Regions from separate parts of the Thalassotalea ganghwensis genome, predicted to be linked through region 1. Evidence: predicted binding sites of a transcription regulator. Region 1 holds the regulator's gene; each other region holds the start of a gene.
The links. The regulator sigma-54, encoded in region 1, starts transcription at its own class of promoters, with help from an activator protein. The targets are predictions, from matches to a motif close to GTTGGCACGNNNNTNGNNT.
Positions count from the first base shown of each region.

Region 2: a site for sigma-54 is predicted at 2,077-2,095, ahead of flhA (flagellar biosynthesis protein FlhA). Genes of this name have one in related genera too.
Region 3: a site for sigma-54 is predicted at 5,241-5,259, ahead of glnA (glutamate--ammonia ligase). Genes of this name have one in related genera too.
Region 4: a site for sigma-54 is predicted at 1,649-1,667, ahead of ACSLUH_RS12605 (DUF3192 domain-containing protein). Genes of this name have one in related genera too.

Region 1 is NZ_JBQRUM010000030.1:7,552-15,311, forward strand. It holds gene mlaF (phospholipid ABC transporter ATP-binding protein MlaF) at 1-519, opposite strand, end outside; gene ACSLUH_RS18700 (calcium/sodium antiporter) at 839-1,822, shown strand; gene ACSLUH_RS18705 (KpsF/GutQ family sugar-phosphate isomerase) at 1,824-2,795, shown strand; gene kdsC (3-deoxy-manno-octulosonate-8-phosphatase KdsC) at 2,792-3,340, shown strand; gene lptC (LPS export ABC transporter periplasmic protein LptC) at 3,337-3,903, shown strand; gene lptA (lipopolysaccharide transport periplasmic protein LptA) at 3,869-4,384, shown strand; gene lptB (LPS export ABC transporter ATP-binding protein) at 4,388-5,119, shown strand; gene ACSLUH_RS18730 (RNA polymerase factor sigma-54) at 5,179-6,678, shown strand; gene hpf (ribosome hibernation promoting factor) at 6,707-6,994, shown strand; gene ptsN (PTS IIA-like nitrogen regulatory protein PtsN) at 7,024-7,476, shown strand; gene rapZ (RNase adapter RapZ) at 7,532-7,760, shown strand, end outside.
Region 2 is NZ_JBQRUM010000001.1:282,500-290,259, forward strand. It holds gene fliQ (flagellar biosynthesis protein FliQ) at 1-72, shown strand, start outside; gene fliR (flagellar biosynthetic protein FliR) at 72-854, shown strand; gene flhB (flagellar biosynthesis protein FlhB) at 854-1,984, shown strand; gene flhA (flagellar biosynthesis protein FlhA) at 2,134-4,236, shown strand; gene flhF (flagellar biosynthesis GTPase FlhF) at 4,277-5,719, shown strand; gene ACSLUH_RS01270 (MinD/ParA family ATP-binding protein) at 5,746-6,612, shown strand; gene ACSLUH_RS01275 (RNA polymerase sigma factor FliA) at 6,637-7,356, shown strand; gene cheY (chemotaxis response regulator CheY) at 7,402-7,760, shown strand, end outside.
Region 3 is NZ_JBQRUM010000025.1:19,175-26,934, reverse strand. It holds gene ACSLUH_RS18175 (MerC domain-containing protein) at 1-344, shown strand, start outside; gene glnG (nitrogen regulation protein NR(I)) at 569-1,975, opposite strand; gene glnL (nitrogen regulation protein NR(II)) at 1,972-3,063, opposite strand; gene ACSLUH_RS18160 (DUF4124 domain-containing protein) at 3,140-3,667, opposite strand; gene glnA (glutamate--ammonia ligase) at 3,778-5,184, opposite strand; gene typA (translational GTPase TypA) at 5,482-7,302, shown strand; gene ACSLUH_RS18145 (hypothetical protein) at 7,641-7,760, shown strand, end outside.
Region 4 is NZ_JBQRUM010000011.1:109,551-117,310, forward strand. It holds gene queF (NADPH-dependent 7-cyano-7-deazaguanine reductase QueF) at 1-585, opposite strand, end outside; gene syd (SecY-interacting protein) at 638-1,204, shown strand; gene ACSLUH_RS12600 (hypothetical protein) at 1,206-1,535, opposite strand; gene ACSLUH_RS12605 (DUF3192 domain-containing protein) at 1,713-2,093, shown strand; gene ACSLUH_RS12610 (GNAT family N-acetyltransferase) at 2,337-2,975, shown strand; gene rrtA (rhombosortase) at 3,094-3,702, opposite strand; gene ACSLUH_RS12620 (tRNA-uridine aminocarboxypropyltransferase) at 3,804-4,424, shown strand; gene ggt (gamma-glutamyltransferase) at 4,428-6,167, shown strand; gene ACSLUH_RS12630 (hypothetical protein) at 6,323-6,640, shown strand; tRNA gene ACSLUH_RS12635 (tRNA-Val) at 7,168-7,243, opposite strand; tRNA gene ACSLUH_RS12640 (tRNA-Val) at 7,268-7,343, opposite strand; tRNA gene ACSLUH_RS12645 (tRNA-Val) at 7,379-7,454, opposite strand.

The sequences.
Region 1 (7,760 bases):
GTCCTGCCCTGCAAATGGCTCATCGTATAAAATAAGCTCAGGATCTAAGGCTATCGCTCTAGCTAAGGCAGCGCGGCGAGCCATACCTCCGGAAAGTTCACTTGGCGATAGATTACGCGCACCACGAAGTCCTACCGCCTCTAATTTCATCAAAACCATTTTTTCAATAATACGTTCGGATAAATTAGTATGTTCTCGAATCGGAAAGGCAATATTTTCATAAACCGACATGTCGGTAAACAAAGCACCACTTTGAAAAAGCATACTCATGCGTTTACGCACTTGATATAAGGCCGAGCGCGATAATTTCGGAATATCGTGTCCATCAAATAAAATACTGCCACTTTCAGGCCGTATTTGTCCGCCAATTAGGCGTAATAGCGTTGTTTTGCCAATACCACTAGGCCCCATAATCGCCGTCACTTTGCCTTTAGGGATCGATAAGCTGATATCATCGTATATGACGCGCTCTTCTCTCTTGAAGGTTATATTTTTTATTTCTACTAACGGTTGGGACATAGGTATCTTTTTATGCAACATCACTGTTTATTAATTTGTTAAGTGGACAATTTTACCTTAGCGAGAACGTGACTGCATTAGAAATATCGAAAAAATTGACCAATTAGTGATATAAAAATGAGATAAAAACGTAAGAAAATGTAAGAATTAAACGAATGTTAACGATTAATAGGAGCTATAGATGAGTCAGCGTATAAATATTCTGTCGCGAAATCGAGCCGCAATCGTTTATAATCAATTTTTTTAATCTAATTATCTATTTCCCCTTTTATTTTTACTAACAACCAGCGACAATTTAGCTGTAATTTGGGAGTCGTGAATGTTTGTACAAATTTTTATTCTTTTAGTGTCGTTAATTGTTTTAGTATGGAGTGCCGATAAATTCGTTTATGGTGCGTCGTCATTAGCACGTAATTTAGGTATTGCACCAATGATCATCGGTCTGACAATCGTTGCCATGGGCTCCTCTGCACCTGAGATGATGATCGCCGCAACCGCTTCAATGCAAGACAACCCTAACACCGCTATAGGAAATGCCATTGGCTCTAATATTACTAATATTGCTTTAGTTCTCGGCATCACTGCACTAATGCACCCATTATCCGTATCTTCAATGACGGTAAAACGCGAAATTCCATTAGTATTAGCGATAACTGCACTTGCCTATATTATGCTCTTTGACCATCACTTCAGTTTCACTGAAGGACTAATATTAATGGCTGGATTCGTGCTTTACATTGTTACTTTGCTAGTGATTAGTTTACGTAAAGCCAAGAACAATGAATTAGATGATGCAATGATAATAGAAGCGGAAAGTGAAGTCCCTGAAGCGACAACCACTGGCAAATCAATCATGTGGTTAATCATTGGAATGGCGCTGCTACCTGTAAGTGCAGGCTACCTGGTTGACTCCTCAGTGTTCATCGCCAAAGCATTCGGCATTAGCGACTTAGTGATTGGATTAACCGTTATAGCCATCGGAACGAGTCTTCCTGAACTTGCAGCAAGCATCATGAGTATTATTAAAAAAGAAGACGATTTAGCACTTGGCAACATTATTGGTTCCAACATTTTTAATATTTTAGCGGTGTTATCGCTTGCTGGTCTAATTGCACCTGGCGAAATCGATCAGGATGCGTCATTACGTGATGCGCCTTATATGTTAGGTGTTACCCTGATGTTATTTTTCTTATGTTTTACCCGTCGCTGGGGGAACTTTAGAATTACGCGCCTCAAAGGTTTTGCTTTGGTGTTAACTTTCATTAGCTATCAAGTGCTCTTATTTAGTCAATTAAAGGCTTAATATTATGAACATTAACTTTAAACAACAGGCACTTGAAGTGATCAATATAGAGCAACAAGTGGTTGGTGAACTTGCTGCGTTTATTGATGACAACTTTGCCAGAGCTTGCCAGTCGATGTACGACTGTCAGGGCCGAGTTATTGTTATTGGCATGGGTAAATCAGGCCATGTAGGTGGAAAGATCGCGGCAACATTAGCAAGTACCGGTACTCCAGCATTTTTTGTCCATCCGGGTGAAGCTAGTCATGGTGATTTAGGCATGATCACTAAAGACGACGTGGTATTAACCATTTCAAATTCTGGAGAAACAGGCGAAGTACTAGCGATAATCCCTGTGATAAAGCGCATCGGCGCAACACTTATCAGTATGACAGGTAATCCTGATTCAACATTAGCAACACTTGCCGATAACCATATTTGTATCAAGGTGTCACGCGAAGCTTGTCCGCTTGGTCTCGCACCAACATCAAGTACTACAGCGACTTTAGTAATGGGGGATGCTATTGCGGTTAGTCTGCTCCATGCTCGAGGGTTCACCGCTGATGATTTTGCATTGTCTCATCCAGGCGGTAGTTTAGGTAAGAGATTATTGTTGCGCTTAGCTGATATCATGCATCAAGGTGAACGTTTACCGGTTGTGGGTAGCCAAGCAAAAATCAAAGACGCCTTGGTTGAAATGTCACTTAAAGGGCTGGGAATGACCGCTGTTGTCAATGAACAAGGCGCATTAATAGGCCTGTTTACAGACGGTGATTTACGACGTATTTTGGACGCTAAAATCGACATCCATCAAGATACAATCCAATCAGTGATGACGCGCAATCCTAAAGTCGCGAATAAAGAAATGTTAGCAGCCCAAGCGCTGCAAATTATGGAAGAGAAGAAAATCAATGGCTTAATTGTTGTCGACGAAGACAATGTTCCTATCGGTGCAATGAACATGCACGACTTACTAAAATCAGGAGTATTGTGATGCAAACCTGGTATGGCGATATCGATGAAGATCTGGTGAGAAAATGCAAAAAGATAAAGTTGTTTGTCTGTGATGTTGATGGTGTCTTTTCTGATGGGCGAATTTATTTAGGTAATGACGGCGAAGAGCTCAAAGCATTTCATACTAAAGATGGCTTTGGCATTAAAGCGCTCGGCGCTAACGGAGTAGATGTTGCCGTAATTACGGGTCGTCGTTCAATGATCGTTGAAAAGCGTATGCAAGCATTAAATGTCAAACATATTGTTCAAGGTGAAGAAAACAAACTACCCGCCTTAAAAAATATCATAGAAGGCTTAAACCTTTCACCTGATCAAGTTGCTTATATCGGCGACGACATGCCTGATTATGACTGCATGAAATATGTTGGTCTGGCGATAGCGGTCAATGATGCCCATCCTCAAATTTTGGCTATTTCAGATTATAGAACCACAATTCGGGGGGGCTTTGGAGCGGTTCGAGAGACCTGTGACATTATTATGCAATGTCAAAATACTCTTCAATTGGCTTCTGGTGCTAGTATATGACCCGCACTACCGGACTATTACTCAGTTTTTTCATTGCCGCCTCCTCGATATACTTCTATCTTGAATGGCGACAGGACGCTAACCAAGATCCACAAATTATTAGTGACGATTTAACACCTGATTTTATCGCTGAATCACTTAATAGTAATATTTACAACGCAAAGGGTGAGCTTTCTTATATTATTGATGCTCAACGTATGGAACATTATTCCGAGCTTGCCGTTACCCACTTTGAGTTTCCACAATATACCCTCTATGGCAAAAATAATCCCTCTCCGTGGAAACTTAAAGCCAATGAAGGCACTCTATACAGTAACAACCGAGTCAGGTTAGAAAATCGAGTGACATTATTATCAACGGACGCAGAAAGTTTGATAAACAAAATACATGGACGCTATTTAGAGCTTGATTTAAATACCAATATCATTAGTACTGAGCAAACCATCGTAATTGAAGGAAAAGATTTTACTATGTATGGCTCAGGATTGATCGTAGACTTAAACACTAAACAAATGACGTTGACAGAGCATGTACAAACCATTTTCAAAACGAATCACCCTTAACACACTTTTGCTTATCGGCTCGAGCATTTTCGCTTCCGTTAATGCGGCAGAATTAGATTTAAAGCAAGAGATAAGTATTGATGCCTCTAGGCAAGCAGCAGATTTAAAAAATAAAGTATTTAGTTATATTGATAATGTGGTTATTAGCCAAGGCTCATTGCAAATCAAAGCGGATTTAGTTCAAGTCATTACTGACAACACCACTGGCGAAAAAACGTACTTGGCGAAAGGCAAGCCAGCCACATTTGAGCAAAAGCTTGAAGATGGCACGCCAATCTATTTACAAGCTAACGAAATAAAGTATCAACCTTCAGAAAATATCGTCGTGATTTCAGGTGATGCTGAATTAAGACAGGAAGGTAGTAAAGTCAGCGGCAGTATTATCACCTACAACTTTGTCACTGAACAGGTTAGTGCTGACAGTGAAGCGAATGATCGCGTTAAAACCGTATTACAACCCAAAGAACTTGATAAAAAATAGCCTATGGACAACGCAATTCTCTGTGCAAAAAATTTAGCAAAATCATACAAGGGACGTCGAGTTGTTAAAGACGTTAGCTTGATGGTTAAAGAAGGGCAAATTGTCGGTCTACTTGGCCCTAACGGTGCTGGTAAAACCACCTCATTCTATATGATTGTTGGCTTAGTACCCCACGATGATGGCACAATTGAGCTCAACCAGCATGATATCTCCCTGCTTCCAATGCATGAACGTGCTCGTCAAGGAATTGGGTATCTGCCTCAAGAAGCTTCTATTTTTAGAAAGCTCAGTGTCACTGATAATATTATGGCGATTCTACAAACTCGCAAAGATATTTCCGACATTGAACGTCAAGATAAGCTTGAGCATTTATTAGAAGAGTTTAATATTGGTCATATTAAAGATAATTTAGGGATGAGCTTATCTGGTGGTGAGCGGCGCCGTGTTGAAATTGCTCGGGCGCTAGCTGCAGACCCTAAATTTATCTTGTTAGATGAACCGTTTGCTGGTGTTGACCCAATTTCTGTAGGTGATATAAAAAAAATTATTCTACACTTAAAGCAACGAGGAATTGGTATTTTAATCACAGACCATAATGTACGAGAAACGTTAGATGTTTGTGAACATGCCTATATCGTGAGTCATGGTGAGTTAATTGCGGAAGGAAATTCTCAAGAAATTCTTGCTAATCAGATAGTAAGAGATGTATATCTTGGTGAACAATTTACGTTATAGTATCTATTAACCAGAGTAAAATGAACGTCAATAATAATTATAGGAACCGAAGGAAGTAAATGCGCCCTAGTTTACAGCTCCGTATTGGACAACAATTGACAATGACTCCGCAGTTGCAGCAAGCAATTAAGCTGTTGCAGTTGTCAACATTAGACCTTCAACAAGAAATTCAAGAGGCCTTAGAAAGTAATCCGCTTTTAGAAATTGATGAATCAAATAATAACAATCAAGAGAACGAAAAAGATCACCTAGAAGAAGGTTTTTCAGCGACAAGTTCAGAATCCAAAACTAGCGATGGTAGTGAAGACTCTTCGCCAACCATCGATGAAATTTCAACCACTGAAGCGATGGATAAAACCGATATCCCGGAAGAGCTTAATATCGATACCACATGGGATGAAAGCTTCAGTGCTGGCGTATCAAGCAGTGGTATAGGCAGTGTGAGTGAAGATTACACTTATCAAGGCGAAACCATAGACTCGATTCAAGATCATTTACGCTGGCAAATGGACTTAACCCCTTTTACTGAAACCGATCGCGCCATTGCAACCGCAATAATCGATGCCATTGATGATGCTGGTTATTTAACGGTTAGCGCAGAAGATATTTTAGAGAGTATTGGTATAGATGATGTTGAGCTTGACGAAGTTGAGGCGGTACTAAAACGCATCAATATGTTTGATCCCGTAGGTGTCGGTGCGCGCAGTATAGCCGAATGTTTATTAATTCAATTAAATCAGTTTGACGCACAAACGCCTTGGCTAAAAGAAAGTAAAATAGTCGTTAAAGATTATATCGATTTACTGGGTAATCGTGATTATCGTCAACTAATGCGTAAAACCCGTTTAAAAGAAGATCAACTAAGAGAAGTCATTCGTCTCATTCAATCGCTTGATCCACGACCGGGAGACTCGGTAATAAAAAGTGATGATCAATACGTCATTCCCGATGTATCGGTTGAAAAAAAGAATGGCCGTTGGGTCGTTGAACTTAATCCAGATACCGCACCTAAACTTTCCGTAAATCAACATTATGCTTCTATGGCTCGCTCGATGAAGTCTTCAGCCGACAGTCAATTTATTCGTTCCAATCTGCAAGAAGCAAAGTGGTTTATAAAAAGTTTAGAAAGTCGAAACGAAACTCTTTTAAAAGTGTCTAATTGCATAGTTCAACGACAACAGGGCTTTTTTGAACACGGCCCAGAGGCTATGCGCCCTATGGTTTTAAATGATATCGCTGAAGCGGTCGACATGCATGAATCAACAATTTCTCGTGTAACCACGCAAAAATACATGCATACACCACGCGGTATATTTGAATTAAAATTCTTCTTCTCAAGTCATGTTAGTACTGAAAATGGTGGAGAATGTTCATCAACGGCTATTCGAGCTTTAATTAAAAAGCTGGTCGCTGCTGAATTACCTTCTAAGCCACTCAGTGATAGCAAAATGGCTGAATTATTGGCGGAGCAAGGTATTAATGTCGCACGCAGAACCATTGCAAAATATCGCGAATCATTATCTATCCCTCCGTCAAATCAACGTAAAAGTTTGCTTTAAGTAAACATAACAATAAGGATTTAAGCCCATGCAAATTAATCTTTCTGGTCACCATGTTGAAATTACAGATTCTTTAAGAGATAGCGTTAATACTAAATTCGCAAAACTAGAGCGACATTTTGACCATATCAACAACGTTTATGTGGTACTAACTGTTGAAAAAATTAACCAAATTGCAGAAGCAACCGTCCACTTAAATGGCACCGAAGTGCATGCAAAAGCCGAAAATGGTGATATGTATGCTTCAATTGACAGCTTAGTCGACAAACTTGATCGTCAAATATTAAAATACAAAGGCAAAATTAACCAACATTAACGCTATTAAGTTAGCCGCGTACCCGCATTATGAAGTTACTTGAAATGCTATCGCTGGACTGCACACTATGTGCAGTCCACGCTTCTAGCAAAAAGAAGATTTTAGAACTACTCAGTGAAAAAGCCTCTGAACATCTCAAACAATTTTCCACTTATGATTTATTGGCAAGTTTAATTGCTCGAGAGAAAATGGGCTCAACTGGCATCGGTGGAGGTATCGCAATTCCGCACGGTCGCCTAACAGATACAGAGCAAGCGATCGTTGTCTTAGCAACCAGTGAACAGCCGATTGACTTTGACGCTATTGATAATCGCCCCGTAGACATCTTTGTCGCATTATTTGTTCCCGAACAAGAGTGCCAAGCACATCTAAGTACGCTACAAAGTATTGCTCAACTTTTTAGTGATAAACAATTCTGCAAAGAATTAAGAAAAAGTACAACATCTGAAGAAATGTTTGCACTTATTCAGCAAGCCAGCTAAGTTAGGCAAATAAACCATGTTACTATCGCCCTCAGCTTTTTTATAAGGCATATTCATGAAGTTAACCATCGTAAGTGGTCGCTCCGGCTCAGGTAAAAGTGTCGCGTTAAGAATTCTTGAAGATTTAGGCTATTATTGTGTCGACAACATTCCGGTAAACCTTTTACCTGCTTTAACACATACGGTTATCAACGATTACGAAACCGTTGCAGTCAGTCTCGATGTTCGAAATTTACCTGATGATCCAAACGACGTTTCAGAGATACTTGACTACTTACCAACAA
Region 2 (7,760 bases), on a different contig from region 1:
CACTGGCTAGTACAAAAGTTAATGGACTATACCATTCGGCTCATTGACAGTATTCCTTCAGTGGTGAGTTAATGGAATTTACCGAGTCAGTTATTCTACAATATCTGGCTGACTTTTTGTTGCCATTTGCACGAGTTTCCGCCCTAATTATGGCAATGATGGGGCTCGGTTCTCAAACCATTCCAATGAGGATCAAGCTGTTTTTATGTGTAGCAATAACCTTTGCTATTATGCCTGCTATTCCCCCTGTACAAGTTGCTGAGCTTTTTTCATTTGAGACGGTTTTGCTCGTGGCAGAACAAACTTTGATAGGTGTGATGATTGGCTTTGTCACCATTATGGTAGTGAACACCTTTACGCTAGCCGGTCAAATTATCGCGATGCAGTCAGGTTTAGGATTTGCCTCTTTAGTTGATCCTGGCAGTGGCATGAGTGTGCCAGCCGTAGGACAATTTTTCTTGATTTTAACCACATTATTGTTTTGGGGGCTTGATGGTCATCTAGCGTATCTAAATTTTGTCGTCGCAAGTTTCGTCACGCTACCAATACCGCTCGAAAGTTTTGAAACAGTGAAGTTTCTTCATCTTGTTGAATGGGGCAGTTGGATGTTTGCAACCGCACTATCATTGGCAATGGCTCCCCTCACCGCAATGCTGTTGATTAACTTCTCTTTTGGAATTATGACTCGCGCAGCGCCTCAACTTAATATCTTTGCGATAGGCTTCCCGATCACCATGTGTTCGGGTTTGATTATTATGTGGCTGACATTGGATAACTTTTTTATTCACTTTGAATCTCAATGGCAAAGAGCGTTAGACTTAAGCTGTTACTTGATTGATTGTCAGAGGTCATAATGGCTGAAAAAGACAGTGGTGAAAAAACCGAACAACCGACCGCGAAAAAGCTCGCAGATGCACGTAAGAAAGGACAAATTGCTCGTTCAAAAGACTTAGGTACATTATTTGTATTAGTTGGTAGTGCTGTAGCGCTGATGCTCGTGGGGAGTCGCTTAGTGGAAGGCTTAGCTGGTGTAATGAAACGCTTGTTTAGCGTTAGCCGGCGAGAGGCGATGGATATTCATGCGCTTTATCAAGTGGTTAGTGATAGCTTGTCATCATTGTTAGTACCTATCTTATGGATTTTTGTCATTATTATGATTGCTGCATTTATTGGCAATACCTTACTTGGTGGATTGAATTTTTCTTGGGAAGCGATGCAGCCCAAAGCGAGTAAACTCTCACCTTTAGCAGGTTTTAAACGAATGTTTGGTACCCAAGCTTGGGTGGAGTTGCTCAAATCCATTTTAAAGTTTTTCGTTGTTTGTATCGTGGCTTACCTTCTATTGGATAATTTATTTGCTGAAATTTTGGCATTAAGTATAGAAGCGATACCGAATAATTTTTCCCACTCTGTTGAAATGCTGCTTTGGATGTTTCTTGTTTTGGCGTGCTCATTAATTATTATTGTCATCATTGATGCGCCATACCAAAAATGGAATCACACTAAGCAGTTAATGATGACCAAGCAAGAAGTCAAAGACGAGAACAAAAACACTGAGGGTAGCCCAGAAATAAAGGGCCGTATACGACGCACCCAATATGAAATGTCGCAGCGTAGGATGATGTCAGAAGTGCCAAATTCTGATGTTGTTATTACCAATCCAACCCATTTTTCGGTTGCTTTAAAATATGATACCGATGGCACTGGCGCTCCTGTCGTTATTGCTAAGGGCATTGACCAGATGGCCATTCATATTCGCACCATTGCTAAAGAGCATGGCGTTGAAATTATTGCCTCGCCGGCACTTGCTCGCTCTCTCTATTACACCACGGAAGTAGACGATGAAATTCCTGAAGAGTTATTTGCTGCGGTTGCGCAAGTCTTAGCATTTGTTTTTCAACTTAATGAGCACAAAAAAGGTAAAGGAAAACGACCCAAGGCATTATCGGGCAATCTTCCTATTCCTGAAACATTTCGCTATTAAGTTTTTGCTAACGCGACTACTACTTTGCTAAACGGCCAAGTTTTGGCTGTTTTATTTTCCTGTTAGCGTACGTAAGTTACTGAGTTGCTCGTGTTGGTCTGGATATTGCTTTTGACGGATATGTGTCAAAAAACTAACGTGATGTAGTAATGCAACTAGCCGCTCGTTTTAATCAGCTAAAGCAAAAAAAGTTTAGTTACCTGTCAGGGGTAGGCACGCCATTATTGGTAATGGCAGCGCTTGGTATGGTGATTTTACCCTTGCCTGCTTTTTTATTGGATATTCTCTTCTCGTTCAATATTGCTTTGTCTTTGGTGGTATTGTTAATCACCGTCTACACCCTAAAACCTTTAGATTTTGGTTCGTTCCCCGCGGTGCTCTTAATCGCCACTATTTTACGGTTAGCGCTTAACGTCGCCAGTACTCGGGTAGTGTTGTTAGAAGGGCATGAAGGTCCTGATGCAGCAGGAAGAGTGATCGAAGCTTTTGGGTCTGTGGTTATTGGTGGTAATTATGCTGTTGGTTTAGTGGTGTTTTTGATCCTCATCATTATCAACTTTGTTGTTATCACCAAAGGTGCAGGCCGTATTTCAGAAGTAACAGCACGCTTTACCTTGGATGCTATGCCTGGTAAACAAATGGCGATTGATGCGGACCTTAATGCAGGTTTTATTACCGCAGAACAGGCTCGTGAACGTCGTGTCGAAGTCACCTCAGAAGCCGACTTTTATGGTTCAATGGATGGTGCTAGTAAGTTTGTTAAAGGTGATGCGATAGCGGGTATATTGATTTTATTTATCAATATTGTTGGTGGGCTTGTTATCGGCATGGTGCAGCACGACTTAACCTTTGATAGTGCGGTTGAAATCTATACATTATTAACTATTGGTGACGGTTTGGTTGCCCAAATTCCAGCATTGCTTTTATCTGTTGGTACCGCCATTGTTGTTACCCGTCAAAATACCACTCAGGACATGGGACAGCAAGTCTCAAATCAGCTCGGGCAAGAAAAATCGTTATATATTGCTGCTGGTGTGATGTTTGTCATGGGGATTGTCCCTGGTATGCCAAATTTAGCGTTCTTAATGTTCGCTGCTATCATTGCAGGTGGTGCTTATTGGAGCAGCAAACATAAATTGAACAAGGCACAGCAGCTGATTGAACAGCAACAAGCTGAAAAAGTAGAAACTGAGCAACAAGAATCTGAAGTAAAAGATTTAGGTTGGGAAGATGTTAACCATGTCGATATTATTGGTTTAGAAATCGGCTATCGCTTGATCCCATTAGTCGATAAAGGGCAAGGCGGTGAATTATTAAATCGAATTAAAGGGGTTCGTAAGAAGCTGTCGCAAGAGTTTGGTTTTCTCGTACCTGCGGTGCACATTCGAGATAACCTAGATCTTGATCCCAATAGCTATCAGATTTCATTGATGGGGGTGACTATTGGTCAAGCAGAAATACGTCATGATCATGATTTGGCGATTAATCCAGGTCAAGTGTATGGCAAACTTGATGGCGTTGAAACCAAAGACCCGGCATTTGGCTTAGATGCGGTGTGGATCACCCAAAATCAAAGAGAGCAAGCTCAATCGCTTGGCTACACTGTTGTTGATTCAGCGACTGTCCTTGCAACTCATCTAAGCCAAGTATTAACCAATAATGCCTCACAATTGCTCGGTCATGAAGAGGTACAAAACTTACTGGATAAATTGGCGAAACATTATCCGAAATTGGTTGAAGGCTTAATTCCTGATGTCTTGACACTCGGAACTGTCGTGAAAGTACTACAGAACTTGATGAATGAGGGGGTTCCAGTTAGAGACATGCGCAGTATTGTTCAGACTTTAGTTGAGTACGGTCCAAAGAGTCAAGATCCCGAAGTATTAACTGCGGCAGTGCGGATCACATTACGCAAGTTTATTATTCAAGAGCTTGTTGGACCTGAGCTTGAAGTACCTGTCATAACATTGTCGCCAGAACTGGAACAGATGTTGCATCAGTCAATGCAGATGGCAGGAGATGATGGCGCGGGGATTGAGCCAGGTCTTGCAGAACGTATCCAGCAATCATTAACTGAGGGTGCGCAACAGCAAGAAATGGCGGGTGAAACTCCAATTCTATTAACTTCTGGAATGTTAAGATCAGTCATGGCCAAGTTTGTTAAATATACCATTCCGGGACTTCGAGTGATTTCTTATCAAGAAATTCCGGATGATAAGCAAATTAAGATTGTTAGCTCAATTGGTCAATAAAGGTGTTGTTCAGCAGTAAGGGCTGTGTAGGAGTTTTTCTATGAAAATTAAACGTTTTGTCGCCAAGGATATGAGAACCGCATTACTCGAAATTAAAGAAGAGTTAGGGCCAGACGCGGTGATCATGTCGAATAAAAAAACTGCTGATGGTGTTGAGTTAATGGCTGCTGTAGATTACTTGCAATCAGCAGAAAGTAACAACGAACAAGCTACGCCGCAGCGCTCTCGAGAAGTCACCAGTAATCGTTCTTCACAAGAACTTGATGAGCTTTCAAGCGACGTAGTTTCATTAAGCTCTGCCTCAAAAGTAACTGCGTCCTCACAGCCACCTGCTGATAGCCTAGCAGCTTTGTTAAAGCGTCAAGCTCAGCAAGACAAGCCACAAGAGCGCAAGTCAAATGAAAGTGATTTAGAACGTCAATTGAAAAGCTTCACCGATAGGTTAGAGCGCAATGCTCAGCATGACACTGCGATAAATTCACAAACGGCTGAAATATTAACTAAAGCACCTGAAGAGCATCGGGCGGCTGCGGCGAATAACGCCAATACAGTTAAAAACGATGATTTAGAACAAATGCGTCAAGAAATGCACAGTATTCGTCAATTGCTTGAACATCAAGTGTCTGGGCTCATGTGGCAAGATATGGCGCAAAAAGATCCACTAAAAGCGGTGTTGGTTAATCGCCTTATGTCGATAGGTATCACTGAACAATTTGCTGAGCAGGTTGCACGCTTTATTCCTCACTCGGTTAATGAAGATCAGGCTTGGCAGCACGCCAAAAAATTATTAACACAACAATTAAACACTACCAGTAATGATATTATTCATCGTGGTGGCGTGGTTGCTTTAGTCGGTCCTACGGGGGTTGGTAAAACAACGACGATTGCTAAGTTAGCAGCACGCTTTGCACAAATTCACGGTAGCGATAACGTGGTAATGATTTCTACGGATAGTTATCGAATTGGTGGATTTGAGCAGTTGTCCACGTATGGAAAAATTATCGGTTGTCAGGTGAAAATGGCCAAAGATAGCAATGCACTTGATGGTTTACTTCATGAATTTTCAAATAAAAAACTCGTGTTAATAGATACTGCCGGCATGGGGCAGAGAGATATGCGTTTGGCGGAGCACCTAGCGACTTTAGTCGGCAACTCTCGAGTGAATATTCGTAATTACTTAGTGTTGGCTGCCAATGCACAACAACGAGTCATGCAAGAAAATGTTCAACGTTTTAAGAAAATACCACTTGCAGGCTGCATCTTTACTAAACTCGACGAGAGTTTAAGTGTTGGCGAAATTATCGATACAGCTATTCAAAATAACTTACCTATCGGTTATCTTACAGACGGTCAGCGTGTGCCAGAAGATATTAAAGTTGCAAATGCTGAAAAGTTGGTTACTCTTGCAGAACGAATGGCTGAAAAATATCATAGCCGACACATTTCACGTCCAATGTCAATGACTTCTGCAGCAATTGTGTAATACTGATAACAAGAGAAAAAATTTAGATGATAGACCAAGCGAGTGGCTTACGAAAAATGCAAGATGCTAATCAAGGTTCTGTAAAACATAATAATCAAGTTAAAGTCATTGCGGTTTCAGGGGGAAAAGGAGGCGTTGGTAAAACCAATGTTTCGCTTAATACATCAATTGCACTAGCGCAATTAGGTAAACGCGTATTGGTTTTGGATGCCGATTTAGGGCTAGCCAATTGTGATGTCATGTTAGGCTTAAGAGTTCAGCGTAACTTATCACATGTGTTATCGGGTGAGTGTGAATTAGACGATATTATTATTGAAGGCCCAGCGGGAATAAAAATTATTCCCGCAACGTCAGGTACTCAATCGATGGTTGATTTAACCCATTCTGAACATGCAGGGTTGATTCGAGCCTTCAGTGATATGAAAACCGAATTTGATGTCTTAATCGTTGATACTGCAGCAGGCATTTCAGATATGGTGTTGAGTTTCGCACGAGCAGCACAAGATGTTTTATTAGTAGTTTGTGATGAACCAACATCAATTACCGATTGTTATGCGTTAATGAAATTATTAAGCCGAGACCACGATATATTCAAGTTTAAAGTGGTTGCTAATATGGTAAGAAGCCCAAAAGAAGGGCAACAGCTGTTTGGCAAGTTATCGACAGTAAGTGAGCGATTTCTTGATGTCGCACTGGAGTTGGTTGGTGTGATCCCATATGACGATAATATTCGAAAGTCAGTACGCAAGCAGCAAGCGATTGTTGAAGCGTTTCCTGATTCACCGGCCTCAAAAGCATTTAAATTATTGGCCAGTAAAGTGGCAAAATGGCCGATTCCACATCAAGCTTCTGGGCACTTAGAGTTTTTCATTGAGCAGTTGCTAGAGAATTAATCCGTTAATAGGTGGTGGGCGAACGTGGTCAAAAACAATGCTTACAGCGAACACATCAATAAAACGAGCTTAATTGAGCAACATACGGTTTTGGTCAAACGCATTGCTTATCATCTGCTGGCTCGCCTTCCTTCAAGTGTTATCGTGGATGACTTAATCCAATCAGGCATGATCGGACTTTTAGAAGCTGCCAATAATTTTGATCATAGCAAAGGGGCAAGTTTCGAAACCTTTGCCGGTATTCGCATTCGTGGTGCCATGCTTGACGAAATACGCCGTGGTGATTGGACTCCCCGCTCGGTCCATAAAAATAGTCGTATGGTCAGTGAAGCAATAAAAGCATTAGAGGCAGAGCTTGGTAGAGATGTTACTGATATTGAAGTTGCTGAAAAACTTGATATTTCGCTAAATGAGTACCATCATATTCTTAATGAAGTTAGTACGGGTAAAATTATAGGAATCGAAGACCTTGGTGTAAGTGAAGATGCGATAGTTCAGTTAGAGGATGATAATAATCATGATCCATATCAAAACATTGAACAGGTTGTCTTTAAAAAATCGCTAAGTGAATGTATTTCTACTTTACCCGAACGAGAAGCTTTAGTACTGTCATTGTATTATGATGAAGAGTTGAACTTGCGTGAAATAGGACAAGTTCTTGATGTTAGCGAGTCAAGGGTTAGCCAAATTCACAGTCAAGCATTACATCGCTTAAAAGCACGTATGCAATCTTGGCAAAGTTGATTACAATATATTATAGAATTAAGAACTATATCCCCGGAGGGTGCCTTGGATAAAAATATGAAAGTACTTGTTGTTGATGATTTTTCAACAATGAGACGTATCGTGAAAAATTTGTTGCGTGACTTAGGTTTTACCAATATCTCAGAGGCTGACGATGGTAGTACTGCTTTACCAATGCTTCAAGGTGGTGATTTTGACTTTGTCGTGACTGATTGGAACATGCCAGGAATGCAAGGGATTGATTTATTAAAGGCGATAAGAGCTGATGCTAATTTGGCTCACATTCCTGTGTTGATGGTTACCGCTGAAGCCAAAAAAGAGCAAATTGTTATGGCAGCGCAAGCAGGTGTGAACGGGTATATTGTTAAACCATTTACTGCTGCGACATTGAAGACTAAGCTCGA
Region 3 (7,760 bases), on a different contig from region 1:
CTACTTCACTATGTGCACTGCATTGCATATTGCTGCCTGTATTGTTACCGGCATTACCATTATTAGGTATAAGCTTTTTAGCCGACCATGCGTGGGAACATATTTTCTTAATACTGACTGCCGTTTTAGGTGGCATTGCCTTATATTCAGGTTTTAAACGTTACCATCACAAGACATACCCTTTTTATTTACTGTTGTTGGGGGTTGTGATCTATTGGGAAAAACACGATGTTGCAGCAGCTTACCAACCATTTATGATAGTTATTGGTGCAGCATTGATTGTCAGCTCACATATTATCAATATTAAACTCTCCAATAGTAGCCGAGATTGCCAAGTTAGCTAAATGCTTTTAACGCTATTTATTTAACCTTAGGTTTGTATAAGAAGTAGTACGAAAACAATAAAATTAAACTTTTGAGTTCACTGTGACTTTCTAGCTCGCTACTTTTTACTTAATTCGAGGGTGTTGTTGTAGGAATAGCCAGCTGTTTTACGACAGAATAACGCAAACGTAATTTATAATAGGCGTTAGAAATACACTCCTTAGACAGAGCTGAGGTTATTTAGTTAACTAAGATTGAGTTCCTTAAGCTTTCTCGTTAACGTATTTCTACCCCATCCTAGCTTTTTCGCCGCTTCTTGTTTATGACCTTGAGTAAAATTTAACGCGCTTTGCAACATGATTTTTTCAAACTCTGGCAACATCTTTTCTAAGATATTTGAATGACCAGATCTCAATTGGTCTACCACCGATAACCTTAAACTTTCCTGCCAATTATTGTGTTTTAGCGTTTCACCTTTAACTTCTGATAAAGAAAGCTCTGCAGGCAAATCATCGACAATAATTTCTTTACCACTGGCCATCACGGTAAGAAAGCGACAAATATTTTCCAGTTGCCTAACATTACCTGGCCAATGGTAATGTTCTAAGAATTTCAAGGTGCTTTTGTGCAACGTTTTTGGCTCAACAGCTAATTCATTGGCTGCCAGTTTAAGAAAGTGCTCTGAGAGCTGTTTTATATCTTCTTTACGCTCTTTTAAACTGGGTAAATGAATACGAATGACATTAAGACGATGAAAAAGGTCTTCTCGAAATTCCCCTGCTTTTACTCTATCTTCAAGGTTTTGATGAGTTGCAGCGATGATTCGTACGTCAACTTGGATCGGTGAATGTCCGCCAACCCGATAAAACTGACCATCGGCTAGAACTCGAAGCAATCTGGTTTGGATATCAAGCGGCATATCACCAATTTCATCAAGAAAAAGTGTACCGTTATGCGCTTGTTCAAATCTACCATGACGTACGGAATTAGCGCCGGTAAATGCTCCCTTCTCATGGCCAAATAACTCAGATTCGATTAAGTCTTTAGGAATAGCAGCCATATTCAATGGTATAAACGGGGCCTTTGCTCTAGGGCTATGCATATGAAGTGCATGGGCAACCAATTCTTTACCCGTACCAGATTCTCCATTTATTAGAACACTGATACTTGAGCGTGATAATCTGCCAATCGCACGAAAAACTTCCTGCATTGCAGGAGCTTCGCCAATGATACCAACAGAAGATTCCTTGGTTGAATTTTGTTTTGCTTTAGCACTGTTTTCTCGAGCATGAGTTAGCGCTCTTTTGGTTAGCGCTAGCGCTTCATCAATATCAAATGGCTTCGGTAAATACTCAAATGCACCGCCTTGGTAGGCATTTACAGCGCTGTCTAGATCAGAATGCGCTGTCATTATAATTACGGGAATATGAGGGTACTGTTGATTGATACTCGATAATAATGTCATGCCATCGACGTTAGGCATTCTAATATCCGATATAATGATCTCAGGTTGTTCATGTTCTAATGCGATAAGCATGTTTTCAGCACTATCAAATGTTGCACATGAGATATTTGCTTTAGAAAGGGCTTTTTCCAATACCCATCTGATCGAACTATCATCGTCTACTACCCAAACTTGTTCTGTATTCATAAGGCTTTCTCGTCATTATTAATCGGTAATAAAATCGTAAACTCCGTATGGCCCGGTTCACTAGAACAATAGAGCTTGCCATTGTGTTGATTTATTAAGGTTTGAGATATCGATAAACCAAGTCCTGTGCCATTAGAGCGACCAGAAACCATTGGGTAGAATAACGTATCTTTAAGGTTATCTGGCACGCCTGGTCCGTTGTCTATAACACTAATTTGAGCACAAAGTTTTATTCTTTTACCATTAATAGTCTTATTGCTTGCAGCGCGAGTTTTTAAAATAATTTGACCAGAACCGCCAAGCACTTGCGCTGCATTGTTTACAATGTTGAGTAAGGCTTGTTGTAGTTTTTCTTCATCAAAAATCAGACTGGGAATTGAAGGGTCGTAATCTCGTATGATATTAATATCGTTATCATGATTTAGATTGACAAGTTGGTAGATCTTTTCCAAAACAAAATGAATATTTTGCTTGGACATATTAGGCAATTGATTGGGGCCTAAAAGGCGGTCAACTAAATTTCTCAAGCGATCCGCTTGCTCGATGATGAGTGCAGTATATTCTTGTTGCTCTTCGGTTAGTTCATTATTTAATAGCTGAGCTGCACCTCTAAGACCTCCTAAGGGGTTTTTTATTTCATGCGCTAAGCCACGAATAAGATCCCGTGCTGATTCCCATTGTTGATGTTGAAAAGCTTCGGTACTTATTTGCTTTTGCTGATCAATTTGCTTTAGCTCTATTAATATATGCGGTTTGCTATCAAATTCAACTGAAGAAGCGGTTAGTTCAACAGTGATAAAATAATCGATAAAGAGCTCTAACACCACATCGCTATCGCTAAACTCCTGACCAGAGGTTAATAACTGTTGAAGGCGCTCTATTCTTATTGGGGAATTTAATATGACGTCATTCAACGGCTGAGCGTATAGCTTGTTAAAGCTTCGAACAAATAATGCTTCAGCTGCAGGGTTGGCATACTGTATGGTTAACTGTTGATCAAGTACAATGACAGCTGTGACTAACTGGCTTGGAATTTTTTGTTGATATTCTAAGCGTTTCAATCTGGCTGTTGCATTTGAATTCGTCATATAACCTCTCTGCACCAATATGGTGCACCGCAAAGTACAGTGTAGTATGAACCGGTGTTTAAATCACCTACTTTGTTTAGTTTGCTTTATTTACTGATGCTCGGTGCATATAAAATGTGATTGTCTCCGACGATGCAATTACCTTGCCTTTATCGTCAATTAAATCCATTTTTATTTGATGTTCACCACGATCAACATTGCGCAGCACGAACATTGAATGTGTTTGAGGTTTTTCGTAGGGTTGGCCGTCAAGATGTAAGACAATTGAAAGACCACGTTTGAAGATAGGTTTAATACGCCCGGACACAAAGACTGAGCCGGTATTATCTCGTATCGTATCGTTATTCGCTGGTTGAGTTATTTCTACTTCGTAGGTTTCTTCAACTTCTTGCGGATTGATGTCAAGGACAGAGGTATCTATGGATGAGTTTGCCGTATTAGGATCAGCTACTTCAACCTCTTCAGCGCCAGGTTTAGGGCTATCTGAATAAACTAGAACACCATCAGCGTTGCGCCATACATAGATCTTTGTAGAGCCAGCTAAAGCGTCTACACAGAACAATGTGACTAAAAATGCGCAAATGTATGTGGTGAATTTAGCCAAGTACCTGATCCTAAAACTTGATGTAGTACTAATCTATCTAAAAAAGACTATTTTAGCCACAAAAAAGCTCACATAAAGTGAGCTTTTTTAATAGATTAGCGCTTAAATCATTATACGCTGTAGTACATATCGAACTCTACAGGGTGAGTTGTCATGTTTAACCTTTCAACTTCAGCACGTTTTATTTCGATGTATGCATCGATCATGTCAGCATCCATAACACCGCCAGCCATCAAGAACTCTTTATCTGCTTCAAGTGCATTTAATGCTTCTTCAAGTGAAGCGGCAACTTGAGGAATTGCCATTGCTTCTTCCGCTGGTAAGTCATATAAGTCTTTATCCATAGCGTCGCCAGGGTGGATCTTATTTTTGATACCATCTAGGCCTGCCATTAGCATTGCTGAGAAAGCTAAGTAAGGGTTTGCTGTTGGATCAGGGAAGCGTACTTCGATACGTGTAGCTTTTGGCGTAGGTACAATTGGAATTCGGATTGATGCACTGCGGTTACGAGCAGAATACGCTAACATTACTGGTGCTTCAAAACCTGGAACTAAACGCTTGTATGAGTTAGTTGATGCATTGGTAAAAGCATTTAACGCTTTAGCATGCTTGATGATACCACCGATGTAGTAAAGTGCAGTTTCAGATAGTCCGCCGTACTTATCGCCAGAGAATAAGTTTACGCCATCTTTTGCTAAAGATTGGTGACAGTGCATACCAGTACCATTATCGCCGACTAGAGGCTTAGGCATGAAGGTAGCAGTTTTACCATAAGCATGAGCGACGTTATGAACTACATATTTATAAATTTGTACTTCGTCAGCTTTCTTAACCATTGTATTGAAGCGACAAGCGATTTCGTTTTGACCTGCGGTAGCAACTTCGTGATGATGTGCTTCAACAACTAAGCCCATTTCTTCCATTACCAAACACATTGCCGAACGTAAGTCTTGTGATGAATCAACTGGTGCTACTGGAAAGTAACCGCCTTTTACGCCAGGGCGGTGTCCGGTATTACCATCTTCATATTCTGTACCTGAGTTCCATTTAGCTTCTTTATCATCGATTTTATAAAAAGAGCCGCTCATATCGGTATGGAAACGAACATCATCAAATAAGAAGAACTCTGGCTCTGGACCAAATAACACAGTATCAGCGATACCAGTAGAGCGCATATATTCTTCAGCTCTGTGCGCCACAGAGCGAGGATCGCGGCTATAGCCTTGCATCGTTGAAGGCTCTAAAATATCACAACGGATGTTTAGCGTAACTTCTTCTGTAAATGGGTCTAACACTGCGGTAGATGCGTCCGGCATTAACACCATATCTGATTCGTTAATTCCTTTCCAACCTGCAATAGATGAACCGTCGAACATTTTTCCTTCTTCGAAAAAATCTTCATTGATTTGATGATGAGGCAAAGAAACGTGTTGTTCTTTACCTTTAGAGTCTGTAAAACGTAAGTCAACGAACTTTACATCGTTTTCTTTAATTAAATCTAATACAGCTTGTGACATGATGTCTCTCCACTTGGGTTAAATCTTAAACCGGGTATAAAGTATTACCCGCTTATTAGCTAAAACTGTGCCAACAGTTTAATCGCGGTAAACTGCGGCTTTGCACAACATCAAAGATATTAGTTTGCACCAAAATAAAACATATGCGGATCATTTTGGTGCAAAAATACTTCAATGACAAAAATTTGGGCATTTCTGCTCTAATGCCTAACAAGCATAGCACTAAAATGTCACTATATTTGTTTAGCATACTCCTGTATAATTCGCGCCCAATTATAGCCCTATGAGCAAAAGCCCGTGTTAGATAAATTACGTAATATCGCCATTATTGCCCACGTTGACCATGGTAAAACTACCCTAGTTGATAAATTGTTAGCCCAATCAGGTACGCTTGATGCAAGAACTGATCTCGAAGAACGAGTGATGGATTCTAACGATATCGAAAAAGAACGTGGTATTACAATATTGGCAAAAAACACTGCGATTAACTGGAACGAATATCGTGTAAATATTGTGGACACTCCTGGTCACGCTGACTTTGGTGGAGAAGTTGAACGCGTTATGTCAATGGTTGATTCAGTGCTTTTGATTGTTGATGCACAAGAAGGTCCAATGCCTCAAACGCGTTTTGTAACGCAAAAAGCTTTTGCTCAAGGTTTAAAGCCCATTGTTGTTATCAATAAGATCGATAAGCCAGGCGCTCGTCCTGAATGGGTAATGGACCAAGTTTTTGATTTATTTGATAACTTAGGTGCTACTGATGAACAGCTAGATTTCCAAGTCGTTTACGCTTCAGCGATTAATGGTTGGGCATCATTGGAAGAAGGCGAAGTCGGAACCGATATGACACCACTTTTTCAAACGATCGTTGATCAAGTGCCAGCGCCAGATGCAGACCCTGATGGTGCATTTCAAATGCAGATCTCTCAATTAGACTACAGCTCATACCTTGGTGTTATCGGTGTCGGGCGTATTACTCGTGGTTCTGTTAAACCTAACCAACAAGTAACGGTTCAGACTGCGGCAGGAAAAATTCACAACGGTAAAGTTGGCAAAGTGTTTGGCTATCTAGGTTTAGAACGTCATGAAACTGATAAAGCTGAAGCTGGCGATATTATTGCCATTACTGGGTTAGGTGAATTAAAGATTTCCGACACTATTTGCTGCCCTAGTGAAGTTGCTCCACTACCTCCGCTTTCTGTTGATGAACCAACGGTAACCATGACCTTTCAAGTAAACACCTCTCCGTTTGCAGGTAAAGAAGGTAAGTTTGTTACATCAAGAAATATTAAAGATCGTTTGGATAAAGAATTAGTTCATAACGTAGCATTGCGTGTTGAGCAACTTGATGACCCTGATAAGTTTAAAGTATCAGGTCGTGGTGAATTACATTTAGGCATCTTAATCGAAAATATGCGCCGTGAAGGTTATGAATTAGCGGTATCACGTCCAGAAGTCATTATGCGTGAAGTTGATGGTCAAATTGAAGAGCCTTATGAAACGGTAACCATTGATGTTGAAGAACAACATCAAGGTTCAATCATGGAAAAAATGGGTTTAAGAAAAGCCGAGCTTACCGACATGGCACCAGATGGTAAGGGACGTATTCGTATGGACTTTATTATGCCAAGTCGTGGCTTAATAGGTTTTCAAACCGAGTTTATGACATTGACATCTGGCTCAGGCCTTATTTATCACACCTTCTTGCAATATGGTCCTCATAAAGGTGGTGAGATTGGGCAGCGCTTAAATGGTGTCATGATCGCCAATGCTACAGGTAAAGCATTAACCAATGCGTTGTTTAACTTGCAAGAACGTGGTCGCCTAATGATTGGTCATGGCGTTGAAGTATATGAAGGTATGGTTATTGGTATCCATAGTCGTGATAACGATTTAACGGTAAATGCGCTTAAAGGCAAGCAGTTAACCAACGTTCGTGCATCAGGAACTGATGAAGCACAAGTGTTAACGCCACCAGTACTGATGACACTGGAACAAGCTTTAGAGTTTATTGATGACGATGAACTTGTTGAGGTGACGCCGGAGAATATTCGTATTCGTAAGAAATGGTTAAAAGAGTCTGATAGGAAACGTGAAAGCCGCAGTGCTAAAAAATAACCTTGATTAAAAGCACAGGTAAAGCCGTATTCGTGTATAGCGAATACGGTTTTTTTATGCAATTTAAAATTGCATAAGTCCATCTACCACATTTTTTTGTAAGACATGTCTTAACTATTTGTCAGTGAAAAACAATTAATATTCACCTGTGTTCTAAGTAGACCCCTTCAATCTATTGTTTTTTAAAAGCTTTTACTTCACCTTTCGTTTGTGGTGATTTAGCCTTCAATATTTAGTTGCATTGATTAACTAGCACTTTTTAGGACAATTGCTAGACTTTGTTGTGCTGACACTTGTGTTTAGTGCGAGGCGTGATAGTGTTTAACGATAGGGCGTAGATGATGGAACAATTGAAAGTAAAGCGCTTAAATGATTTATTCGAAAAAATGATGTCGAATAAAGCCAGTAATGGCGAGCAAAAGGAATTGAGCCAATTATATCAAGAATATATTGATGAT
Region 4 (7,760 bases), on a different contig from region 1:
CGGTTGATTGGTAATAAGGCAGTTAGACTTTAAAAGATGGCTAACTAATTTTTCTTCGACCATTTCATTATCACTAGCCGTATTTAATAAAGCTGGGTTGAGCTCATAATTATCAACGGTAATATCTAAATCATCCAGTAATTGATAATCGCTCTTAGCAAATAATAACGCAGGACAATCATCGACTGGAAATAAGGTTACCTGCACGGTACTTTTAGTCAGCGCGCTCAAATCATTAATGAGGGTTTCCTTGACGATTTGCCAGGAGTCAAAGGAACTTTGATTAAAACTGTTTAAATAAAGCTTAAACGATTTAGATTCGACAATATTTTCTGACTGACAAGGGAAACGAAATTCTGCCAAAGCAACAACCGGTTTTCCTTTATTATTCAGCCAAGACAATTCGTAACCATACCAAACATCTTCACCGGTAAAAGGCAAACTATTTTCACTAATACTCAACTGTTGGCGGTTTAAACTCCTTGGAACCGCTTGCAACAAAGAGGCATCATACTGATCGCTATACTCAGTTGCTTTTCCTAAGGTCAGGCTTTTTAAAATTGAATCGTTGCTGTATTGGCTCATAACATTTAGCATGCGTAGTAAAAGCGACTATTTTAAAGTATTTTGGTTGGAGATGATATTGTTGAACACGAAATTATCACAGAAGGTTCTTGAATTTTCTGAGCGATATGTCCAAGCGTTTATGGATGAATTTGAACACTTACCTGTTACTGAACATGACAGCGAATGGCCTTCGCCTTGTACCAAGCAACCGTTAAATGAAGATTTAATTACTTGGAAACCTGAAAAGATTGAGGATAGTCTTACCTTCAGCAATATAGAGCAAGCACTAGAATTAGCTATTCACCCTGACATCGTCAGTTATTTTACAACAATATATGGTGATAACATGGCTGCAGTATGCAGCGAAGGACATTTGTCTTTGTTATTTCCATGGAGTCAGCAGGACTTTTTACGACTGCAAGAAAATATTGTTGGTCATATTTTGATGAAAAAAAAGCTTAAACAAGATATTACGGTATTTTTTGCCGTGACTGATCAAGATGAGTATTTTTTATCGATTAATAATCAAGATGGTTCTGTTTGGGTAGAACGCGTTGGTTGCAAACCGCACAAGCGCTTGGCTGATTCTCTAGCACAATTTTTTGATACACTTACCCCTCTAGTTAGCAAAGAATAACTTATTTCTCGTTTAGCTTTTGCTTAAGCTCAGTTACTTCTTTTTCTAAGGCAGTAATTTGAGCTTTCAATGGCTGTAAAGCCCGTTCAATAGCATCATTAATGTCTTGAGTCATGTCGTTATTATTGTTGCTTGCGCTTATATTGGCTAGTTTATTGAGAGGGGAGATAGCTGTCCTTTCTGGTTGATGAGTCCACGTCTTTAATGCCGACACTATGCTTGGTAACGGCACAGGTTGTGATAATTTTGGTTTTATAAGGGCGACAGTTGGCTTTTTACCTTGATTTGCCAGTTGGTTGGCAATGCATAAAATTTCTTCAGAAATAGTCATATTAAAAATAATCGCAAGTGGAATTGACCATATTTTAGCGAAAAAAGTTACCGCTGTCGTTATTAATTTTAGTGTGATAGTGGTTATTTTTATAAAAAACAGCATGTTACAATGTTGGCTCATTGTTTGCTGAATGTCTGCCATAACAACATATTAATGAAACCAAAGGAATATTTTATGAAAAAGTCATTGATTGCATTAGGTTTAATCTTACCATTAACCGTTTCTTTAACCGGCTGTGTTATTGCTGTAGATGGTGACGGTGATGCTCGTGTGATGAGTTCTGATTTTGATGATAGAGAGTATGATAACCGCAAGGCAATTGCCAAAACACCATTACAGTCAAGTATTGTTGATGTAAAAGCAAAGCTAGGCATTGCTGATTTTACAGAGTCTTATACTCATGATGATAAAACAGTACAAGTACTTTATTATCGCACGCATCGCGTTCATAAAGATGGCCTAACGACAAAAGATGAATGTACTTATCTTAAGTTTGTTGATGGCAGCTTAGTCTCTACCGGTAATGGTGCAGATTTCGAAAGGTATAATAACTAATCGATTAGAAACCAATTTATTTTAAGGCATTAAAAATTCAGTTTTTAATGCCTTTTTACTTTTAGGCTTTGAACTGATGCGTCTGGGTAGTGAGATATCTTACGATTAGTTTTATTAGCATCATAATCCATTTGCTAATTGATGTAATCAAATCGCAGTGAGTGTTTAAAATTTGATCTTATTTTAATTTACCTGCTATGGTAGCGAGATAATAATAAATAATCTTATCAGGGTTACAACAGTATGAATGAACAGTTAGAACAGCAAACGGAAGTTGAAATCAGGGCTGCTTATTTGGTTGCAGAAGACTTAAAAGTGGCGGCATCACTATTGTATCAAGCGTATCATGATGATCCTGTTTTTCTGGAGATATTTAACGGTGATAGCGCTGATTATGAGCAAAGATTAAGAACCTCGATAAGGGAAGAGTTAAGTGCATTCTGGCAAGCAAAGCAACCTATTGTGGGGTTGTATTTGGGAGAAACCATGGTTGGTGTGGCCTGTTTGAATAAACCTGATGAAGGGGTTGGCTCTGGGCGTTTTTGGCATTGGCGTTTAAAGATGCTGCTCGGTGCTGGGTACTTTGGCACCAAGCAAATGATTGAAAAAGAAGATATCGTTCTCGCTTCAGTACCTATGAAAAAGTTTCATATGCTCTCTTTTATTGCAATACACCCTTTACATCAACATCATGGCTTTGGACATTACCTAATGGCAGCTGTGAATACATTACTTAACGATCACCCTGACAGCGAAGGTGTAGCAGTGTATGCAACGACATCAAAGTATCAAGAGTTTTTTACTGATGTCGGCTACGAATTAATTAAGCAGGTGACCGTAGGGAAAGTTTCAGGATCATTGATGGTTCATTACCGAGAATAACGTCATTTTGGCCTCAGCCCCAAGACCTTAACAAAAGGGACGATGGCTATTTTAATACTAGCATTGCCAGTATCAAGAATAGCCAATTGCAGAAAAAATAAACCTAGGTTATTAGCCCCTAGACACGATGATTTGTTTTATCGTTAACTACAACGTACTGGAAGATAACGATACATATTGCCGCAAGGGCTCCATATAAATGGGCATCGATCGCTACATTAGCACCTATCAGGGCCTCGATATCACTGCTCGCTCCATAAAATTGTTCATGGACTAATTTTACTACCACACCCAACAGAAGAAGATAACCCGTTTTTTCTTGTGCTTTTATATCTTCAATAGCACCGAGAATAAATAAGCCATGCAAAATGCCGGAAAGTCCTACATAGGTATCCATTGTCGGAGAGCTGATATACAGGCCAAAGCTCGTACCTAAAGCAAGGACGAACAGCACAATTATGTATGATAATAGTGTAAAGTATTGGCCGTGAAGTGACCAAAGTAATACAACCGCAACGATATTCAATAATAAGTGGAATTCGTTGGTATGGAGCAAATGTCCAGTGATAATCCGCCAAATTTGGCCTTGCTCAACTGCAAAGGATTGGTAGGCCAATGACGATTCGATATTAAAGTTCAAAAACGATAACACAATACTTAAAGCGATTAATGTCAAAGGGCCTAATAAGTGTATTGGCTGAGTTGGTAGAGAAGAGAATTTGAACATAGCAAGTGATAAACCCTAGAATTTTATTCGTAATACCTACTGAAAATAACGTCTGAACAACGTAAAATAGCGTTATCGGTTACTTCATTGAGTCAAGGTTGATGGCAAGAGCTTATTGTACATCTTGTTTACGTCCCACGGTTACATGTATTTGCCAATTTATGGTGACAATTGATAATCAAACGACGTTGATTGTATTACAACATCCAAGCGAAGTGAAAAATCACAAAGCTACGGTTCCTATGCTAAGCGGTTCATTGAATAATGTACATGTTTTCGTTGGTGAAGATTTTTCATCAAGAGACGATGTGAAGTCTTTGCTAGACAAGTTTAGTTGGCCAGTATTATTGTATCCATCAGATAGCAACTGTGTGGTATTTGATGATGTTAATGATACTAAGGTTATTATTGAAGCGAACAAGAAACCTGATTGCTTAATTGTTTTAGATGGTACGTGGCGTAAAGCTTATAAAATATATCAACTAACACATTTTCTGCACGAAATAACGCACTTTGCTTTATCTGAGCAATTTCCGTGTCGTTACTCGATTAGAAAAACTGATAAAAAAGGCGCGCTATCTACGTTAGAGGCGAGCTGTTTTATGCTGTCAATAGTAGAACAAAATGCCAAGCGCTATCAGCCGCTATTGGACAAGTTTTTAGCGTTTAATGACTACCAACAAAAATTCGTAAAATCACAACCACACAAGAATAATGGATAAGCCATGTTATTAATAAGTAGAGTGTTTAGTATTTTATTGGCATTAACAGCATTTACACTTGATGCAAAGCAAGAAATAAGAGAGCCGGAAGCGACTACGGCAATCGATAATAAGTCGGCAGTTACAGCGTCTAACTACATGGTGGTCGCTGCTAACCCTTATGCGAGTCAGGCTGGTAAAGATATATTGGCCAAAGGGGGGAGTGCTGTTGATGCCGCGATAGCCGTTCAACTTGTGCTAACACTTGTCGAGCCTCAGTCTTCAGGCATAGGTGGTGGTAGCTTTATGCTGTATTGGGATAAACAAACTAAGCAGTTGCAAACTTACGATGGCCGCGAGACTGCCCCGAAAAAAGTGAATGACCAGCTTTTTGTTGGTGCTAATGGTCAGACTGTTTCTTGGATAGACGCAGTCGTTGGTGGGCGTTCAGTAGGTGTTCCTGGTGTATTAAGTGCAATGAAATTAGCCCATGATGAACACGGTAAGTTACCTTGGGAGTCGTTATTTGGCAAGGCAATAGAACTTGCAGAACAAGGCTTTATTGTATCACCTCGGTTAGAAAAATTGTTGGCAATGAATATCAATCCTGGGGTAAAAAAATTAAGTGAGATAAAGCAATATTTTTATCCTGATGGCCATCAAGTTAAAGCGGGTGATCGCCTAAAGAACCCTAAATTGGCAAAGGTGTTGAGAAGTCTTGCAAAAGAGGGAATTACACCGTTTTATCAAGGGTGGATCGCCGACAGTATAGTCAAAGCCGTGCAACAGGCTGACATAGCGCCAGGCTTGCTGACTAAAAGTGATTTGGCTTCATATAAGCCAGTAAAACGTGAACCGGTTTGTGGGGGGTATAAGCAATACGAAATTTGTGGCATGGGACCGCCAAGCTCTGGTGGCGTAGCTGTGATACAAATCTTAGGAATGTTAGAACCTTTTAAACTTGAACAACGTCGGTTTAATGATATCAATACCATTCATTTATTTACCCAGAGTTCGAAGTTAGCCTTTGCAGATCGAAATCATTACATAGCTGATAGTGATTTTGCCGATGTTCCTGTGTCATCTTTGCTTGATAAGCAATACCTTAAACGTCGTGCTGCGCAGATACCTTTGAAAAAAGATTTGGGGCTTGCTAAAGCCGGTCAGTTTGATGAGCTCATAACGTATGCGGCTGACGATAGCTATGAGCTACCGTCAACCAGTCATATTTCGATAGTCGACAAAGATGGAAACGCTGTTTCAATGACGACGAGTATTGAAATGGGCTTTGGCTCAACAGTGATGGTTGAGGGCTTTATTTTAAATAATCAGTTAACTGATTTTTCATTATCACCAGAGCGCAATGGTAAGCTTGTCGCCAACCGCGTCGAACCTAAAAAGCGACCTCGCAGTTCAATGGCACCCATGATGGTATTTAATCCAGACGGCAGTTTACGTTTGGTCGTTGGTTCTCCAGGTGGTAGTCGAATCATCAATTATGTTGCACAAACATTATTAGCCGTTATTGATTGGAATATGGATATTCAAACGGCGATCAATTTACCTAAGGTAACCAACCGCAATAAGGTGACAACGATAGAGCAAGGAAGTTGGTTAGAAACCCTCGCTTCAGGGCTTAAACGCATGGGGCATAACGTTGTTATACGTGACCTTAACAGTGGTTTACATGGTATTGAGGTAACATCCAATGGTCTTATCGGCGGTGCTGACCCTCGCAGAGAAGGGGTTGCTATGGGACAATAGTGCATGTGTAATTATTCATGATTAATGTTGGATTATTTCAATTTTTAATATAATTGATTTCATAATATTCCAATTGATGTTTTATTAACATATGTGTTACAAACAGTTGGCGAATCATAAGCACAATAAATATTACATTTTATATAGGAGTTGGAATGAAAAAATTGTTTGTATCGTTAACCATAATGATGGCTACATCCGCTGGCGCAGTAAGTGTTGATAGAGGGAAAATTGTTCAAATATATGCAGATAACGAAGGCCATGTAGCTATAAAACTTGATACTGGTTTTCCTGATGCTGAGCTAAATGGCGAGTGTCCGTCTTATAATGGTTGGGTAGGGTTGCATGCTCCAAATGAGAACTTATTAAAAAATATTTATCATGCCAGAGAAACTAACTCTAACGTCACTGTTGTTACAGAAGGTTGCGAAGATACAACGTGGATTAAACTGAAGTCAGTTTACATATACTAGATTAATATCACTACACCTTTCTATTAGAGTTTTTTACATTAGCATTACTCATATAACTAGTAGCTGCTTTTATTTGCAGCTACTCCTTTATCCTAATTTTTCATTTCTAGTTCCCAGTGTAGCGATAATTTAAACAGTTTAATGGTTTGTAGTGCGTTTAATGTCTTAATTCAAAAGGAGTTTGGTTGCAATTTAACAATGGATAATATCAAAAATTTGTTTCGTTAAGTTTTTACTGTAGAGTGTGCGGGCTTAAATAAGCAGCACAGCACCTGTTATAAAGAGCAGAAGGTGTTCTAACTTTTTTAATGCGATATTAAAGGCAAATGTTCTAAGCAAATAGTTTAATGGGCAAGAACGATAAGTAAATTAAGAATAGTTAAGTGGTGGACGATACTGGGTTTGAACCAGTGACATGGCGCGGGTTGTAAAGAGTAGAAGGTGTTTTAACTTTTCTAGTGCCGCAATATAGCTCTAAACAGATAATTTCGACTTTAAGCGTATGGAATTAAATAAGATAATTTAAGTGGTGGACGATACTGGGCTTGAACCAGTGACCCCCGCCTTGTAAGGGCGGTGCTCTCCCAACTGAGCTAATCGTCCATTGGTATAGACACAATAAAATAGTGGTGGACGATACTGGGCTTGAACCAGTGACCCCCGCCTTGTAAGGGCGGTGCTCTCCCAACTGAGCTAATCGTCCAATTTTATTGCACAAGAGACTACTTATATCAGAAGTGGTGGACGATACTGGGCTTGAACCAGTGACCCCCGCCTTGTAAGGGCGGTGCTCTCCCAACTGAGCTAATCGTCCGTCTCTGTGGGGGCGTATTATAGGCACATCCAAAAAGCTGTCAACAAAAACAGTGGCTTTTTTTTACCTTTTTTAATGAAAATGAATCGAATGGTCTATTTTTCAACATCTTGATTATTTTATAGACTTTCCAGTGCGTTAAAAATACGAGTTATTTTAATTTATCGAATTAATTCTCTTTTTAGAGGGTGTATTAACGGGGTTTGCCTGATAAAATAGCCGCCATTTTTATCATGGCAAAGTACGTGCGTGTCGAGATTTAGTAAGTTAAGCCGTACTGTTTTGTCAATTTGATTAACCTAGAGA